Regions from separate parts of the Cupriavidus sp. GW823-FHT07A04 genome, predicted to be linked through region 2. Evidence: riboswitches for the same ligand, from Rfam matches in the RefSeq annotation. Region 2 holds a riboswitch; the other holds the start of a gene.
The links. Region 2 has a riboswitch for glycine ahead of gcvT (glycine cleavage system aminomethyltransferase GcvT). Riboswitches for the same ligand answer to the same signal wherever they lie in the genome.

Region 1: linked by a shared signal. The riboswitch ahead of AC1Q7Q_RS10255 (D-amino acid dehydrogenase) and the one ahead of gcvT (glycine cleavage system aminomethyltransferase GcvT) in region 2 are both predicted to bind glycine.

What each region holds. Positions count from the first base shown of each region.
Region 1 is NZ_JBXAHA010000005.1:70,186-77,934, reverse strand. It holds gene AC1Q7Q_RS10260 (DUF3772 domain-containing protein) at 194-2,623, shown strand; gene AC1Q7Q_RS10255 (D-amino acid dehydrogenase) at 2,637-3,905, opposite strand; glycine riboswitch at 4,074-4,170, opposite strand; gene AC1Q7Q_RS10250 (hydrolase) at 4,269-4,955, opposite strand; gene AC1Q7Q_RS10245 (NnrU family protein) at 5,293-5,985, shown strand; gene AC1Q7Q_RS10240 (Bug family tripartite tricarboxylate transporter substrate binding protein) at 6,225-7,226, opposite strand; gene AC1Q7Q_RS10235 (acyl-CoA dehydrogenase family protein) at 7,310-7,749, opposite strand, start outside.
Region 2 is NZ_JBXAHA010000018.1:153,254-161,002, reverse strand. It holds gene gcvP (aminomethyl-transferring glycine dehydrogenase) at 1-1,588, opposite strand, end outside; gene gcvH (glycine cleavage system protein GcvH) at 1,690-2,070, opposite strand; gene gcvT (glycine cleavage system aminomethyltransferase GcvT) at 2,171-3,310, opposite strand; glycine riboswitch at 3,409-3,560, opposite strand; glycine riboswitch at 3,582-3,669, opposite strand; gene AC1Q7Q_RS28765 (UvrD-helicase domain-containing protein) at 3,904-6,015, shown strand; gene AC1Q7Q_RS28760 (dioxygenase family protein) at 6,279-7,064, opposite strand; gene AC1Q7Q_RS28755 (hypothetical protein) at 7,054-7,686, opposite strand.

The DNA.
Region 1 (7,749 bases), on a different contig from region 2:
ACGGACTATAGAGCACACGCCGGCAAGATCGCCCCTGGCGCTCCGATCGACTCCCATCTCGATCGCCGCGCGGCCGCCCAACATCCTGATCGTCGCCCGCCGGTCATCGACCGTCTGACGAGCCATGGCAATCCACGCGAACCTGCGCGATTGCCGGCCCGGCAAGCCGATCAGTAAGGATCTATCTCTTTCTATGAGCAAACTCCCCAGGCTCGCGCTGAGCCTTGTGCTGGTTGCGCTATTGCACCTGATCCCCACAGCGCTTCCGGCCGCGGCAGCCGCCGACACCACCGCGAATGCGGATGCTCCCGCCACCAGGCCGCCATCGCGCGCGGATGCCGTTGCCGAGCTGAAACGGCTCCAGACCGAGCAGGACCGCATCAAGCAACTGGCATCGTCGCCCACCAGCGGCACGCAGCTCGAAGGGCTGGATGACGCCATCCACCAGTTGGCAGGCGACGTCGACAAGCTGAGCGCGGCGCTCACGCCCCAGCGTGCGCAGTTGCAGGCACAGCTCGACGTGCTCGGGCCGCCACCCGCCGCCGGCACCACACCGGAGGCCGCTGCAGTCGCACAGCAGAGGGCAGACCTGAACGCGCGCAAGGCGCAACTGGACAGCGGACTGAAGCAAGCGGCCGAGGTCAAGGGCAATGTCACCAACCTGACCGAGCAGATCGCCAAGCTGCAGCGCAGCCGCTTGAAGAACCAGCTCGCGCTGCGCTCGGCCAGCATTCTCAGCATGGCATTCTGGGAGCCGTTGTTCGCGCCAAGCCCGGAGGACCAGCAGCGGTTGAACGCGTTCATGGGGCAAGTTACCCCGTTGTGGGACCTGGCCTGGCAGCCCGGGCGGCAGGCAATCACCGCCCTGCTTCTGCTGCTTGCGATCGGCGCCTGGACCATCGGCCGGCGGCTGATCGAGCGGGCGCTGGCATGGTTCTGTCTGACCCGTTTGCCCGAGAGCCGGCTGCGGCGCAGCGCACTCGCGCTTGCAACGGCACTCGCGACGGTTGCGGCAACCGCCATCGCGGTACAGATTGTGTGTTTTGCTTTCGCCCCGCACTACGAATTGCCAGCTCAGGTGCAGGACCTGATCAGCGAACTCGGCAAGCTGACGCTGACAAGCGCGCTGATCGCGGGCCTGGGACGGGCATTGCTGTGCACGCGCCATCCCTCATGGCGCGTGCCTGCGCTCGCCGACAAGGTCGCGCTGGCGATGCGTCCGTTCCCTAGTGTCCTCGCGGGCCTGCTGCTGATCGCCGGCACACTCGAGCAACTCAACCGGACCGCGGACACAAGCCTGCAGGTGACCTTGCTAGGCCGCGGCCTGGTGTCGCTTGTGGTGGTGCTGACAATCGGCGCGGCGCTGCTGCGCGCCAACCGCGTGCGCACGAAGCTCGCCGCTGCGGGCGAGCGGCCTGAATCGCGCTCCACCTTTGCCGGCCTGATCCACGCTGGCGTAACGGTGACGGTCGTCGCCTCGCTGATGGCGCTGCTGATCGGCTACATCACGTTCGCGCGCTTCCTGACCTACGAGCTTGTCTGGATCGACATCGTCCTGTGCAGCCTGTACCTGTTGACGCAACTGACCCGCGACGTCTGCGAAAGCGTGTTCAGCGCGCACCATCCAAGCGGCAAGGTCATCAAGCAGTTATTTGGACTCGGGGACAGCCATCTCGCGCAGGCGTCGACGGTGCTCTCGGGGATCGGCACCAGCCTGCTGCTCCTGGTGGCCGTCATCGCGCTGCTGACCGGCGGCTTCGGCACCACGCCGAGCGACCTGCTCAACAGCCTGCTGACGATGCTAGGCGGCGAGCGGCTGCGCAGCCTCAACATCATGCCCGACCGCATCCTGAACGCTGTCATCGCGCTCTCGGTCGGCACCTACCTGCTGCGCTCGGTGCGGCGCTGGCTGGACGCGGAACTCTTGCCGAAGGTCTGCATGGAAGCGGGCCTGCGCGCATCGCTCATCACGCTGTTCAGCAACATCGGCTATGTGCTGATCGTATTGCTGACGCTGTCGCTGCTGGGCGTCAGGTGGGAAAACCTGGCCTGGATCGTCAGCGCGCTGTCCGTGGGTATTGGCTTCGGCCTGCAGGAGATCGTCAAGAACTTCGTGTCGGGGCTCATCCTGCTGACCGAGCGCCCGGTGAAGGTCGGCGACATGGTGAGCATCGGCGGCGTGGAGGGCGACATCAAGCGCATCAACGTGCGCGCGACGGAGATCCTGCTGGGCGACCGCTCGACCGTGATCGTGCCCAACTCGCAGTTGATCTCGCAGAACCTGCGCAACGTGACGATGAGCAACAGCACGCAAGGCGTCGCGACGCTGCTGCTCACCTTCCCGTTGAACATCGATCCTGAACAGGTGCGCGAACTGCTGCTCGACTCCTATCGGGAAAATGAAGCGATTCTCGACAAGCCCGCGCCATCCGTCACGTTCAGCCAGCTGGCGCCGAACGGGATCACGCTAAGCGTGACGGGCTACGTAGGCAGCCCGCGGATCGCCACCGCGACCAAGAGCGACCTGCTGTTCGAGATACTGAAGCGGCTGCGCGCGGCCGATATCTCGCTGTCGGTCCCGCAGACCTTGCGGGTGGAGAATATGGCCGCGCTTGGCGCGTAACGCGTCCGGCCCCTTACGGAGTCACCAGCGCCACCGAGTCCTGCACGCCATGCGCACGCCTGGCGCCCATGGCTTGCTGCACCACATCGCCGATCATGTCCGCAGTGACCGCCGACAGCGTCCATCCCAGGTGGCCGTGGCCGGTGTTGTAGAACACGCAGGACGCACGGCCCCGGCCCACGCGCGGCAGCATGGTAGGCATCATCGGCCGCAGGCCGGCCCAGGGCACCACGCTGCGCGTGCTGACACCGGGGAAGCACTGGTTGACCCACTCCACCAGCGGACGGATGCGGTCGGCGCGGATGTCGCGGTTGTAGCCATTGAACTCCGCCGTGCCCGCCACGCGGAAGCGGTCAACGCCCAGGCGGCTGGTGACCAGCTTGGTCTCGTCGTCGAGCAGGCTCACGACGGGCGCGGCCGCCTGGCTTTGCGCGTCGTTCAGGTTGACGGTGATCGAATAGCCCTTGACCGGATAGATGTTGACGCGATCGCCAAGGCTGGCCGCCAGCGCCCGGCTGGCGGTGCCGGCACAGACGACCACGCCGTCGAACACGCGCGATTCGGCCTGCTGGCCGTCGCTGCTGACGATGGTGACCTGCCGGCCGTCAGTGCTGACCGACTGGACATCCTGGCTGTACAGGCAACGCACGCCCAGGCGGTCGATAGCCGCGGCCATGCCGCTGGTGAACTTGTGGATGTCGCCAGTAGAGTCGCTCTGGGTGAAATAGCCACCGTAGTACTGCCCGGCCAGGGTCGGCTCGATGGCGCGCATTTCTTCCGGCGTGACCGCGTGGCGCTCCAGCCCGCCCTCGGCCAGCAGCTTCGATACCCTGCCTGCATGCTCGAAACCCGCCTTGTCGCGATAGATATGGAGGATGCCTTCCTTCTTCAGGTCGAAATCGATGCCTTCGGCCGCCGCCCAGGAGAACAGGTGGTCACGCGCGGCAATCGCCAGGCGCGTGGTCTCGATGGTGTTCTTGCGGTAATGGGGAATGGCGGCGATGAACTCGGCGAACCAGGACAGCTTGTGCCAGCTCGGGCGCGGGTTGACCAGCAGCGGCGCATCGCTCTTGAGCATCCACTTGATGCCCTTGAGGATGGTGGACCAGTGTGTCCAGACTTCGGCGTTGGAAGCGGAAAGCTGGCCGCCGTTGGCGAACGAGGTTTCCATGGCGGCATAGCGGTGTTTTTCGAGCAGGGTGACCGAGAAACCGCGTTTGGCGAGCGCGTAGGCAGTGGTCACGCCGGTGATGCCACCACCGATAACGGCAATTGATTTCATCTCTATGGTTCCAGGACGTCGGATGGGAGCCTCTTGCGCAGCATGCGCAAAAGACGCCCCCTCTGTCCTTGACCTGAGAGATTCACGATACGCCACTTTGGGGGTGGCGGGGATCGCTTGCTCCTTCGGTACCGCCGGCTGACGAGCGCCGGGGTTCTTCAGAGTTCAAACGTGATACCGGTCCTTTTGCCTGAGAGTTTCCGGGGCGGTTGCTCCTTCGGCGCTGCCCGGCGCTTGGCCAGGCAGTCTCTCCCGATATCAACTTTGCATGATGCCGCCAGGTAATACCAGATGGCATGGCTCGGAACTTTAGCACTAGTCTGACTGCCTGGGGAATTTCCCTGCGGGTTCAGGCCGAGAATATCAGCGGGCCGGAACCGGGGCGATCGACGCGTGCGGCGTGGCGGTGCGCTGCGCGGCCTTGTGCACCATGGTGTAGGCGTAGTCCACGCCCATGCCGTAGGCGCCCGAGTGTTCCTTGACCAGCTGCATCACGGCGTCATAGCTGTCGCGGTGCGCCCAGTCGCGCTGCCATTCGAGCAGCACCTGCTGCCAGGTCACCGGCACCACGCCGGCCTGCACCATGCGCTGCATGGCGTAGTCGTGCGCTTCCTTGCTGGTGCCGCCGGAAGCGTCGGCCACCATGTAGATCTCGTAGTCGCTGTCGTGCATCGCCGACAGCGCGAAGGTGGTGTTGCAGACCTCGGTCCACAACCCGGCCACGATGATCTTCTTGCGGCCGTTGGCGGCCAGCGCGTCGCGCACCTTCTGGTCATCCCACGAGTTCATCGAGGTGCGTTCCAGCGTCTGCTGGCCGGGGAATACGTCAAGCAGTTCGGGGTAGGTATAGCCGGAGAAAGACTCGCTCTCCACCGTGGTGATGGTGGTCGGAATATTGAAGATCCTGGCCGCCTTGGCCAGGCCCACCGCGTTGTTCTTCATCGCCTGGCGGTCCATCGACTGCACGCCGAAGGCCATCTGCGGCTGGTGGTCGATGAAGATCAGCTGGCTGTTTTGCGGGGTCAGGACTTCGAGCTTGGCGTTGGTCATGATTTCTCTCCTTGGCTATTTGGCTATCTGGTTGAATTATTTAGAACGTCGTCTTTGGCGTCGATCCGTCCATGAGTTGAACTTTATGGCAGCGCCGGCTGACGATGTGATGAGTTAGTCGGATAACTTGTTCAATTTTATTGATTGATATTTAATGGGAGTAGGAAGCAGCCAAACGGTGGGGTGGCCGCGTTGGCTTTCGCGACACCCAAGTAGTAATCTTCAATACTGGCTGCCGCATAGGGAACAAAGGCAAAATGCCCGACTGCTCGATGGCGGCTTGAATTGCGATGGGGCAATACGGTCAGCCAACGATATGACTTGAGGAGCCGGGCCAATGGGAAGCACCAACGCAGTTGCGGTGGCGGCAGTCGCCTTCGTGGGCAGCCACTTTCTCTTGTCCCGTCCGCTGCGCAGGGGTTTGGTCCGCGCACTTGGCGAAGCCGGGTTCCAGGGCGTTTATTCGCTGATTGCAGTCTTGACGCTCGGCTGGCTGATCCTGGCATACCGAAAGGCGCCCCTGACGGCACCACTATGGCCGGTAGGAAACGGCCTCTGGGCGGCTGTGACCACGGTCATGCTGATCGCGTCGGTCCTCCTGATGGGTTCGCTGATCCGCAACCCGGCGCTTCCCACCGGCGGTCGGCCCGGCGCGTTCCCGGAAGCAGCGCGCGGCGTGTTCGCGGTGACGCGCCACCCAATGATGTGGTCGTTCGCACTTTGGGGGCTGTGCCACATCGCGGTGTTTCCGGTGGCCAAGAACATCATGATCGCAGCGGCTATGGTCATCCTCGCGCTCGTCGGCGCCGCGCTGCAGGACCGGAAAAAGGAGCAGCTCCAGCCCGATCTCTGGCCCGCATGGGAGTCCAAGACGAGTTATCTGCCGTTCGCGGCGATTGCCGCTGGCCGTGCGCGGCTCGGCGGGTTCGGCTTGCACGCGCTTTTGGGCGGCCTCGTCGTCTGGCTCGCAGCAACCTGGGCACATATCCCGCTCGCCGGTTGGGCCGCGGGCATCTGGCGCTGGCTGTAGCTGTAGCTGTAGCTGTAGCCGCAGCGTCAGGCGTCCAGATACACCCGCATCAGCGCCTCGAACCACTCCACGAACACCGCCAGCCCTCGCGAAGACCGCTATCGGGCCGCCCCGGGGCTACGCGCGTCGTCAAAGTTGTGAAGGCTTAAGCTTTTGCCTCGGAATCCGGAGGGAGAGGGCGGCGCGGGGAGGAAGCGAATGGGGCATGATCCCCCTCCGCTCCGCCCCGCGCTCTCTTTTTACTGCAGCTCGATCTTCGCGATCGCTGCCAGCCGTTTCCAGCGCGCTATCTCGTCCTTCTGGTAGTCGCGAAGTTCTGCCGGCGTGGACAGGATCAGCGAGGTGGACTGGCGCTGGTAATACTCCTTGACGTCGTCGGCGGCGCCGGCCTGGGCAAACAGTTCGCCAAGGCGTTGTGCAATGGGCGCAGGTGTCTTGGCGGAGACCGCCGCCGCCACCCAGTTGTAGGCCAGGAAGTCCGGCACGCCGGCTTCGGCCGCGCTCGGCACGCCCGGCAGTAGCGGCGAACGCTGGGGCGCGGTGTAAGCCAGCGCGCGCACCTTGCCGCCCTTGACCAGCTCAATCGCGCCGCTGGCATCCACCACGGCGAAGTCCACGTTGGCGGCCATCACGCCGTTGATCGCGTCGCCCGCGCCCTTGTAGGGCACGGCAGTGGTCTTCATGCGGCTTTGCTCGTTCAGCCATTCGCTGTACAGCGTGTACGACACCGAGCCGGTGCCGTAGTTGAGCGCGCCGGGCCGCTTGCGCGCGTCCTCCACCAGCGCCTTGAGCGTGTGGTACGGCGAGCTGGCGGGCACGATGATCAGGCATGGCCCACGCGAGAGCAGCGTGATAGGCGTGAAGTCGGTCAGCGGATCGTAAGGCAGCTTGCGAAAGGTGGCGGCATTGGTGGACAACGTGGAGTTGCTGCCGATAAACACCGTGTAGCCGTCGGCCGGCGCGCTGAGCAGCGTCTGCACGCCGATAAAGCCGTTGCCACCCGGCTTGTTCTCCACCACCACGCCCTGCCCCGTCAGCTCGCCGATCTTCTTGGCGAACATGCGGGCGGTCATGTCGGTACCGCTGCCGGACGGGAACGGCACGATAAAGCGGATCGGCCGGGTGGGAAATGCCAGCGGCTGCGCCAGCGCGGCGAACGGCGCGCCTGCCAGGCTCGCTGTAAGGACGGTCCCTGCCAGGACAGCGAAGCGGCGCCGGGAACAGTTCACGGTTCGGGTCATGTTGTCTCCTTGGTCTTGCGCCTGGCAGTGGGTTCCGCCAGTGCGGGTGCGTCAGTGATTCCGTGGTTCGCTTTGCCGGCGCGCTAACGCTTGAGGCCAAGCAGATCCCGCGCGATAACCCATCGGTGCACTTCGGACGGGCCTTCGTAGATGCGCATCAACCGCGTCTCGTTGGCCATCTGCTGCAACGGCATTTCCTTGGTCATGCCCATCGCGCCAAAGGCCTGCATGGCGTGGTCGATCACGTCCCAGGCCATCTCGGTGGCGAATACCTTGATCATCGAGACCTGGGTACGCGCCTCGTCGCCGGCGTCAATGCGCGCCGCGGCCTCGTATGTCATCAGGCGACAGGCGTGGATGCGGGTGGCGGCATCGGCCACCCACCACTGGATTGCCTGCCGGTCCGCCAGCGCGGCGCCGAAGGTGCGGCGCTGCGGCGCGTACTCGCACAGCATGTCAAGCGCGCGCTGGGCGCGGCCAATGCACCAGGCCGCCATCTGCACGCGCCGGCTGGACAGCCGTG
Region 2 (7,749 bases):
TGGCGTTGAGCTTCATGGTGCACGAGCCCAGCGGGATCATGGTGCGGTCCAGCGCCAGGTCCTTGTCGGCCAGCATGCGCAGGTAGCGCAGCATTTCGTGCTCGGCGTGGTGCGTGTTGAACACCGGGTGCGTCAGGTAGGCGCTCTGGCGCGCCAGGCCGGCCGGGAACGCGTCTTGCGCGGCGGCTTCGAGTGCATCGAAGCTGGGCACCGGCTTGCCGTGGGCGAAGATTTCCAGCAGGGCGACGACGTCCTCGCGCGAGGTGGTCTCGTCCAGCGAGATGCCGATGCGGGTGGCGCCGGCGTGGCGCAGGTTGATGCCGCGCGCGGTGGCCGAGGCGTGGAGGGCTTCGGTGTTGAAGCCGGTTTCCAGCGTCAGCGTATCGAAGAAGGTGGCGTTGGTGCGCGCGTAGCCCAGTTGTTCCAGGCCGCCGGCCAGCGTGGCCGTCAGGCGGTGCACGCGCTGGGCGATGCGCTTGAGGCCTTGCGGGCCGTGGTACACGGCGTACATCGAGGCCATCACAGCCAGCAACACCTGTGCCGTGCAGATGTTCGACGTCGCTTTCTCGCGGCGGATATGCTGCTCGCGCGTTTGCAGGGCCAGGCGGTATGCCTTGTTGCCTTGCGCGTCGATGGTCACGCCCACCAGGCGGCCGGGCATGGAGCGCTTGAAGGCATCCTTGACCGCCATGTAACCGGCGTGCGGGCCGCCGAAGCCGAGCGGCACGCCAAAGCGTTGCGAGTTGCCCACTGCCACGTCGGCGCCCCACTCGCCGGGCGCGGCGATCAGGGTCAGCGCCAGCAGGTCGGCGGCAGCCACCACCAGGCCACCAGCGGCGTGCACCGCGTCGGCGATGGCGCGGTAGTCGGCCACATCGCCGTTCACGCCGGGGTACTGCAGCAGCACGCCGAAGGCATGGGCACCGGCCGCTTCGGCAGCGGGGCCGACCTTGACTTCGATGCCCAGCGGCAGCGCGCGGGTGCGTACCACTTCCAGCGTTTGCGGCAGCACGTCATCCGCGACATAGAAGGTGGTGGAGGCGTGTTTGTTGACGCGCTGCAGCAGCGTCATGGCTTCGGCAGCCGCCGTGCCTTCATCCAGCATCGACGCATTGGCGATGTCCAGGCCGGTCAGGTCGGTCACCATCTGCTGGAAGTTCAGCATGGCTTCCAGGCGGCCCTGGGAGATCTCGGGCTGGTAGGGCGTGTAGGCGGTGTACCAGGCCGGGTTCTCGAAGATATTGCGCAGCACCACGCCCGGGGTCAGCGTGTTGTAGTAGCCCTGGCCGATAAAGCTCTTGAGCACTCGGTTCTTGCTGGCCAGCCCACGCAGCTTGGCCAGCGCGGCTTCTTCGGTCAGCGGTGCGGTGAACTCGCCCAGCGGCATGCCGTCGCGGCGGCGGATGGCGGCGGGGATGACGGCGTCGATCAGCGCGGCGCGGTTGTCATAGCCCAGCACCTTGAGCATGTGCTGTTGTTCGGCGGCGTCGGGGCCGATATGGCGGGAGGCGAAGGCGTCGCGCGCCTCCAGTTCGGCCAGCGTGGGCCGGGCAACTTGGGCGGCAGTCATGGGCAGGGGGGCGTTCATGGCAAGAATCTCGTGAGAGCGGTGCGGCGGGTGGTCGGCCCGGTCCGCGTCGCGGCAGTCTTTATCCGTCATTCCCGTGGCGCGGGAATGACGATCTGGCATCAGGCGCCGACGTTGGCCTTATAGGCGTCGGCCGACATCAGGCCGTTCACGTCGTCGCTGTTGGCCGGCTTGAGCTTGAACAGCCAGGCGTCGAAGGCGTCGGCATTGACGCTTTCCGGAGAGGCGGCGGCGGCGTCGTTGATGGCGATCACTTCGCCTGCCACCGGAGCGTAGATGTCGGATGCGGCCTTGACCGATTCCACCACGGCCAGCGCGTCGCCGGCGCCGACCGACTTGCCCACTTCCGGCAGTTCCAGGAAGACGATGTCGCCCAGCGCGTCCTGCGCGTGGTCGGTGATGCCGATGGTCAGCGTGCCGTCGGCTTCGACGCGCACCCACTCATGGGACTCGGTGTATTTCAGGTCGGCGGGGAAATTCATGGGATTGCTCCAGATTCAATTTGTTATTCAGCGCCCGCCGGGGGGTGTCGATGTTCGACGGGGTAACCGCCGGCGGGCGCGCTGTGACCGGTGCGAGCGTTCAGCTCACGAGTGCCTTGCCATTGCGCACAAACGGCAGTTTAACCACAGTCGCGGCGAGTTTGCGGTCGCGGATCTCGACCTGCACCTCGGCGCCGAGCGCAACGTCGAGCGGCACGCGGGCAAAAGCGATGGATTGGGACAGCGATGGGCTGAAGGTGCCACTGGTGATTTCACCTTCGCCAGCAGGGGTGATGACCTTCTGGTGGGCGCGCAGCACGCCGCCCGCTTTTCCGTTGGCCGGGCGCAGGATCAGCCCGACGAATTGCTGGGTCTTGCCGCCGGCGACCAGGGCCGCCTTGCCGGTGAAGTCGCGTTCGCTTTGCAGGTCCACGGTCCAGGCCAGGCCGGCGTTGAGCGGCGAGGTGTGGATATCCATGTCCTGGCCGTACAGGTTCATGCCGGCCTCCAGGCGCAGCGTGTCGCGTGCGCCCAGGCCAGCCGGGCGCACGCCCTCGGCGATCAGCTTTTCCCACAGGCCGGCCACGTTCTCGGCTGGCACCACCAGCTCGAACCCGTCTTCGCCGGTATAGCCGGTGCGTGCCACCATGACTTCGCCAAGGGCGGGGTCCTGCACCACGACGGCGTTGAACGGCTTCAGGGCTTCGCTGGGCTGGGTCGCGGGGAAAGCGCTCCACACCTTGGCGCGGGCGTTGGGACCTTGCACGGCAACGATGGCCAGCGGGGCCACGCCGCCGGGCGCATTGTCGCCGCGGCGCGGCGTGATTTTCACGCCGCTATTGGTGGCGGCATTGCGTGCGGAAATCCACTCGATGTCATGGTTCGCGGTGCCGGCGTTGACCACCAGGCGGAAGTAGTCCTCGGCGAAGAAATAGACGATCAGGTCGTCGATGACGCCACCCTTCTCATCCAGCATGCAGGAGTACAGCGCCTTGCCCGGCGTTTGCAGCTTGTCGACGTTGTTGGCCAGAAGGCCGCGCAGGAAGGGGCGCACATTGGCGCCCTTGAGGTCGACCACGCACATGTGGGAGACGTCGAACATGCCGGCATCGCTGCGCACAGCATGGTGTTCCTCGATCTGGGAGCCGTAGTTGACCGGCATGTCCCAGCCGCCGAAGTCGACCATGCGGGCGCCGAGGGCGCGGTGGATAGCGTTGAGGGGCGTGGCCTGGAGCGTCATGGAATCCTCGGGGGAAGGCAAATCTCGGTTCGAAAACGAAAAAGGGCCATCCGCCGCAGGATTCGGCGCGCCATAGCGCTGCCAGATCCGCTGCGGCGGATGACCCCTCTGTCCTCGATACCTGAGAGATTACAAGGCGGGATCCCAATTGCTGGAAACCCAAACCTTGCGCGCCCCTTCGGTGGGCACGCTCACCAAGGCTGTCGACGGAATCGATCAGTGGCGGGTGCCGCTCTCCAGAGTACGGCGTGCATCGTGTGCATGTTGCAAGCCGATCCAACCAGTCCATGGTGCCTGAGAGTTTTCGGGTGATACCCCTTCGGCGGCGCAAGATCTGCGCGCTCTCCCGGTCGGATGGCGCGACTCTACAGCCAGCCTCGGGGGCTTGTCAACGCGCTCGCGCGCCAGCCCGGGCGCAGCCGCGGGCCGGCTGGCCGGCGTGTTAACATCTGCGGCTCCGATGGCTTTTGCTGTGCCGCAGGCTTCACCCGCGGCCTTGGCCGCGCCAATGCATGTGCTGCCTTTGCCATGCGTAAAAGCCCGCGCCCGCCTTGCCGGCCATCCCGCCACCCAGCACCACCACCAGCCCTCGCATGACCCACGGACTCAACCCTGCCCAATCCGAAGCCGTTCGCTACCTCGACGGCCCCTGCCTGGTGCTCGCCGGCGCCGGCTCGGGCAAGACCCGGGTGATCACGCAGAAAATCGCGCACCTGATCGAGGACAAGGGCTTCCAGCCCAAGCACATCGCCGCGGTGACCTTCACCAACAAGGCCGCCAAGGAGATGCAGGAGCGGATCGCCAAGCTGATGGAAGGCAAGACCACGCGCGAGGGCAAGCGCATCCCCATCAAGCAGATCACGGTGAGCACCTTCCACTCGCTGGGCGTGCAGATCCTGCGCGCCGAGGCCGAGCACGTGGGCCTGAAGCCGCGCTTTTCCATCATGGACTCGGACGATTGCTTCGGCATGGTGCAGGAGCAGCTCGCCTCCACCGACAAGAAGCTGATCCGCAGCGTGCAGAGCACCATCTCGCTGTGGAAGAACGGCATGGTCGATCCCGAGACTGCCATCGCCCAGGCCGACAACCCCGACGATCACCAGGCGGCGCTGATCTACCGCAACTACGTGGCTACGCTGCATGCCTACCAGGCGGTGGACTTCGATGACCTGATCCGCCTGCCGGCCGAGCTGTTCGCGCGCAACGAAGAGGTGCGCCTGCGCTGGCAGAACCGGCTGCGCTACTTCCTGGTGGACGAGTACCAGGACACCAACGCCTGCCAGTACCAGCTGCTCAAGCAGCTCGCCGGCGGCTCGCACCTGCGCGCGCCGGCCTTCACCGCGGTGGGCGACGACGACCAGGCCATCTACGGCTGGCGCGGCGCCACGCTGGACAACCTCAAGCTGCTGCAGACCGATTTCCCCGACCTGAAGGTGGTCAAGCTGGAGCAGAACTACCGCTCCACCGTGCGCATCCTGGAGGCCGCCAACGCGGTCATCTCCAACAATCCCAAGCTGTTCGACAAGAAGCTGTGGAGCGAGCACGGCATGGGCGACCCCATTGCCGTCAACCCGATGAACGATGAGGAGCACGAGGCGGAGTCGGTCGTATTCCGCCTGTCGGCCCACAAGTTCGAGCGCCGCGCGCAGTTCCGCGACTACGCCATCCTGTATCGCGGCAACCACCAGGCGCGGCTGTTCGAGCAGATCCTGCGCCGCGAGCGCATTCCTTATGTGCTCTCGGGCGGGCAGAGCTTCTTTGACAAGGCCGAGATCAAGGACATCTGCGCCTACCTGCGCCTGATCGCCAACCCGGACGACGATCCCGCCTTCATCCGCGCCATCACCACGCCCAAGCGCGGCGTGGGCAACACCACGCTGGAAGTGCTTGGCACCTTCGCTGGCCAGGCCAAGGTGTCGTTGTTCGAAGCGGCCATGATGGGCGGCATCGAAGGCAAGCTCCAGCCGCGCCAGCTGGAGCCGCTGCGGGTGTTCTGCGAGGCCATGGTGCGCCTTGCCGGGCGCGCGGCCAGCGATCCCGCCACCCAGGTGCTCGACGACATGATGGAAGGCATCCACTACGAGGCCTACCTGTACGACACCTTCGACGAGCGCCAGGCCCAGTCGCGCTGGACCAACACGCTGGAATTCCTCGACTGGCTCAAGCGCAAAGGCACCAAGCCCGAGGCCACGGGCGAGGGCGAGGGCGAGGAGGCTACCGGCTTCGACACCGCCGATGGCTTTGGCGACGAGGGCAAGAACCTGCTGGAGCTGACCCAGACGGTGGCGCTGATGAGCATGCTCGAAGGCCGCGAGGAAGATCCCGACGCGGTGCGCCTGTCGACGCTGCACGCCTCCAAGGGGCTGGAGTACCCGCACGTGTTCCTGGTCGGGGTGGAAGAGGGCATCCTGCCCCACTGCCGCGAAGACGAAGACATGAGCGATGAGAAGATCGAGGAAGAGCGCCGCCTGATGTATGTAGGCATCACGCGTGCGCAGCGCAGCCTGCACCTGAGCTGGTGCAAGAAGCGCAAGCGCGCCCGCGATACCTACTCTTGCGAGCCGTCGCGCTTTATCGGCGAGATGAAGCTCGAAGAGGCCCCCGCGATCAAGGACGAAACGCCCGCCATGAGCCCCAAGGACCGCTTGGCCGGGCTCAAGGCCTTGCTCGGAACGCCCGGTACGCCAGGCAAGACCTCCGCGTGACCGGCGCCGGCAGGCGTTTCGTGCCCCATCCCGGTGCCAATCGTACAAAGTCGATACATTAGCCTACAAGCGGGACATGACCCTCGCCCGATGTCTGTCTAACATCGCCGGTGCCTGGCCCGACGTATGGACCAGGCGCCGCGCCGTTCCGTCCCTTCGGAGTGGCGTGGCCGGGCAGCACGCCCGACTTCTTCCCTGTTCAGCGCCTCCGCACTTGGGTCCGGGGGCGTTTTTTTTAGGGAATCCGCCAGATCCCGTGGCCGTCAGGCGCGCGCGATGCCCAGGGTGAATTCGCCTTCCAGCGTGCCGGCCGCGTCCCGCAGGCGGCGTACCCGCAGCAGGTTGGGGCGCGTGCCGGCAATGCCGTCCTGTGCGTTTTGCACGGGCGAAGCGCCCCGCGCGCGATACGCGGCATGCTGGAGATGCACCTCGCGGCTGAGCGCATCGTCGAAGAACAGCTGGCTGGTCAGTACCTCGGTCTTGCCGAGATGGATCTTCAAGTGGATATGCACCGCGCGCGGCGCGTACCAGCCCGGGTAGATCGTCAGGAACTGCGCGGCGCCATCGGCGCCGGTGGGCTGCACGCCGCGCAGGAAGCGGGCGGGACTGGCCGGCACGGCGTGCATGCCGCCGCCGTCCGGGCCCTGGCCCGGTCCTTGCCCCGGGCCGGAGCCTTCCGCTGGCGGCGGCGGCATGCTGCCCTGGTCGTAGCCGCTGTAGCTGCCGCCGGCATCGCAATGCCAGATGCTGGCCAGCGCGCCGGCCACGGGCGTGCAGCCGCGGCCGGTGTCCACCACGAGTAGCCTGAGCCGCAGCAACTGGCCCGGCCGGCCATCGCGGATATCGGTGCGCACCAGCGCCTGGTCGATATAGAACGGGCCCTCGGTCAGGGTCGGCGTGAGCAGGCAGGCGGCAGGTTGCGCGGCGGCGTCGCCCGCCAGCCCGATCAACCCGGCACCGAGTGATCCTCCCAGTACACCGCCGAGGAAACGGCGGCGGCCGCCGTTAGCGGCTATCGGGCCTGCGTGGTCGAGGGGCTTACTGGGCATCTGGCGCTCCTTGTTGGTGAAGCCCCGCAGCGCCGGGTACGCCGAATGGGCCATTCGCGCCGAAGGCGCAGGGCATGGGCGCAGGTCCACGGCCGGGCATGGGGCCTGCCATGGCGCCGGGGAAAGGGTGGGGGCCGGGGCCGAATGCGCCCCGCGGCGAACCCGCCAAGCGGCCCTCCGGCATGTCGCGCAGGCGCTTACGCTGGCCGGCATCCAGGCTTTCTTCAAATGCGATCCAGCGATCGCGCGCGGCGCGGCGATCCTTGTCGAGCGCATCGTGCAGGCGGTCTTCCCGCTCCGCGCGGGCGCGCAGCGACGACTCGGGACCCTGCGGCTGGCCGGGGCCGCCGCCTTCGCGGACAAAGCGAGCCTGCAGTTCCAGCGCGTGCGCATGCGCTTCCCGCGCCGCGTCCAGGGCGGCTTGCCATAGGATGGCCTGGGCAGGCGTGAGCACCAGCGCTTCGCGCAGCGATGCGGGTGCCACCGGCCGGCCGTGGCCGGCAACTGCCTGCGGGCTGGTTTGCAGCGCGTGCGCCGGCAGCGTCAAGGCGCAGGCGCCGCACAGCACGGCAAGGGACAACAAGGCGCGGATGCGGGGCAGCAAGGCTTGGGGCTGGGTCACAAGGATTCTCCATGGAGGTCATGCGGGGAGAGGCCCGGGATTGCCGACGTGATGCCGATGGCT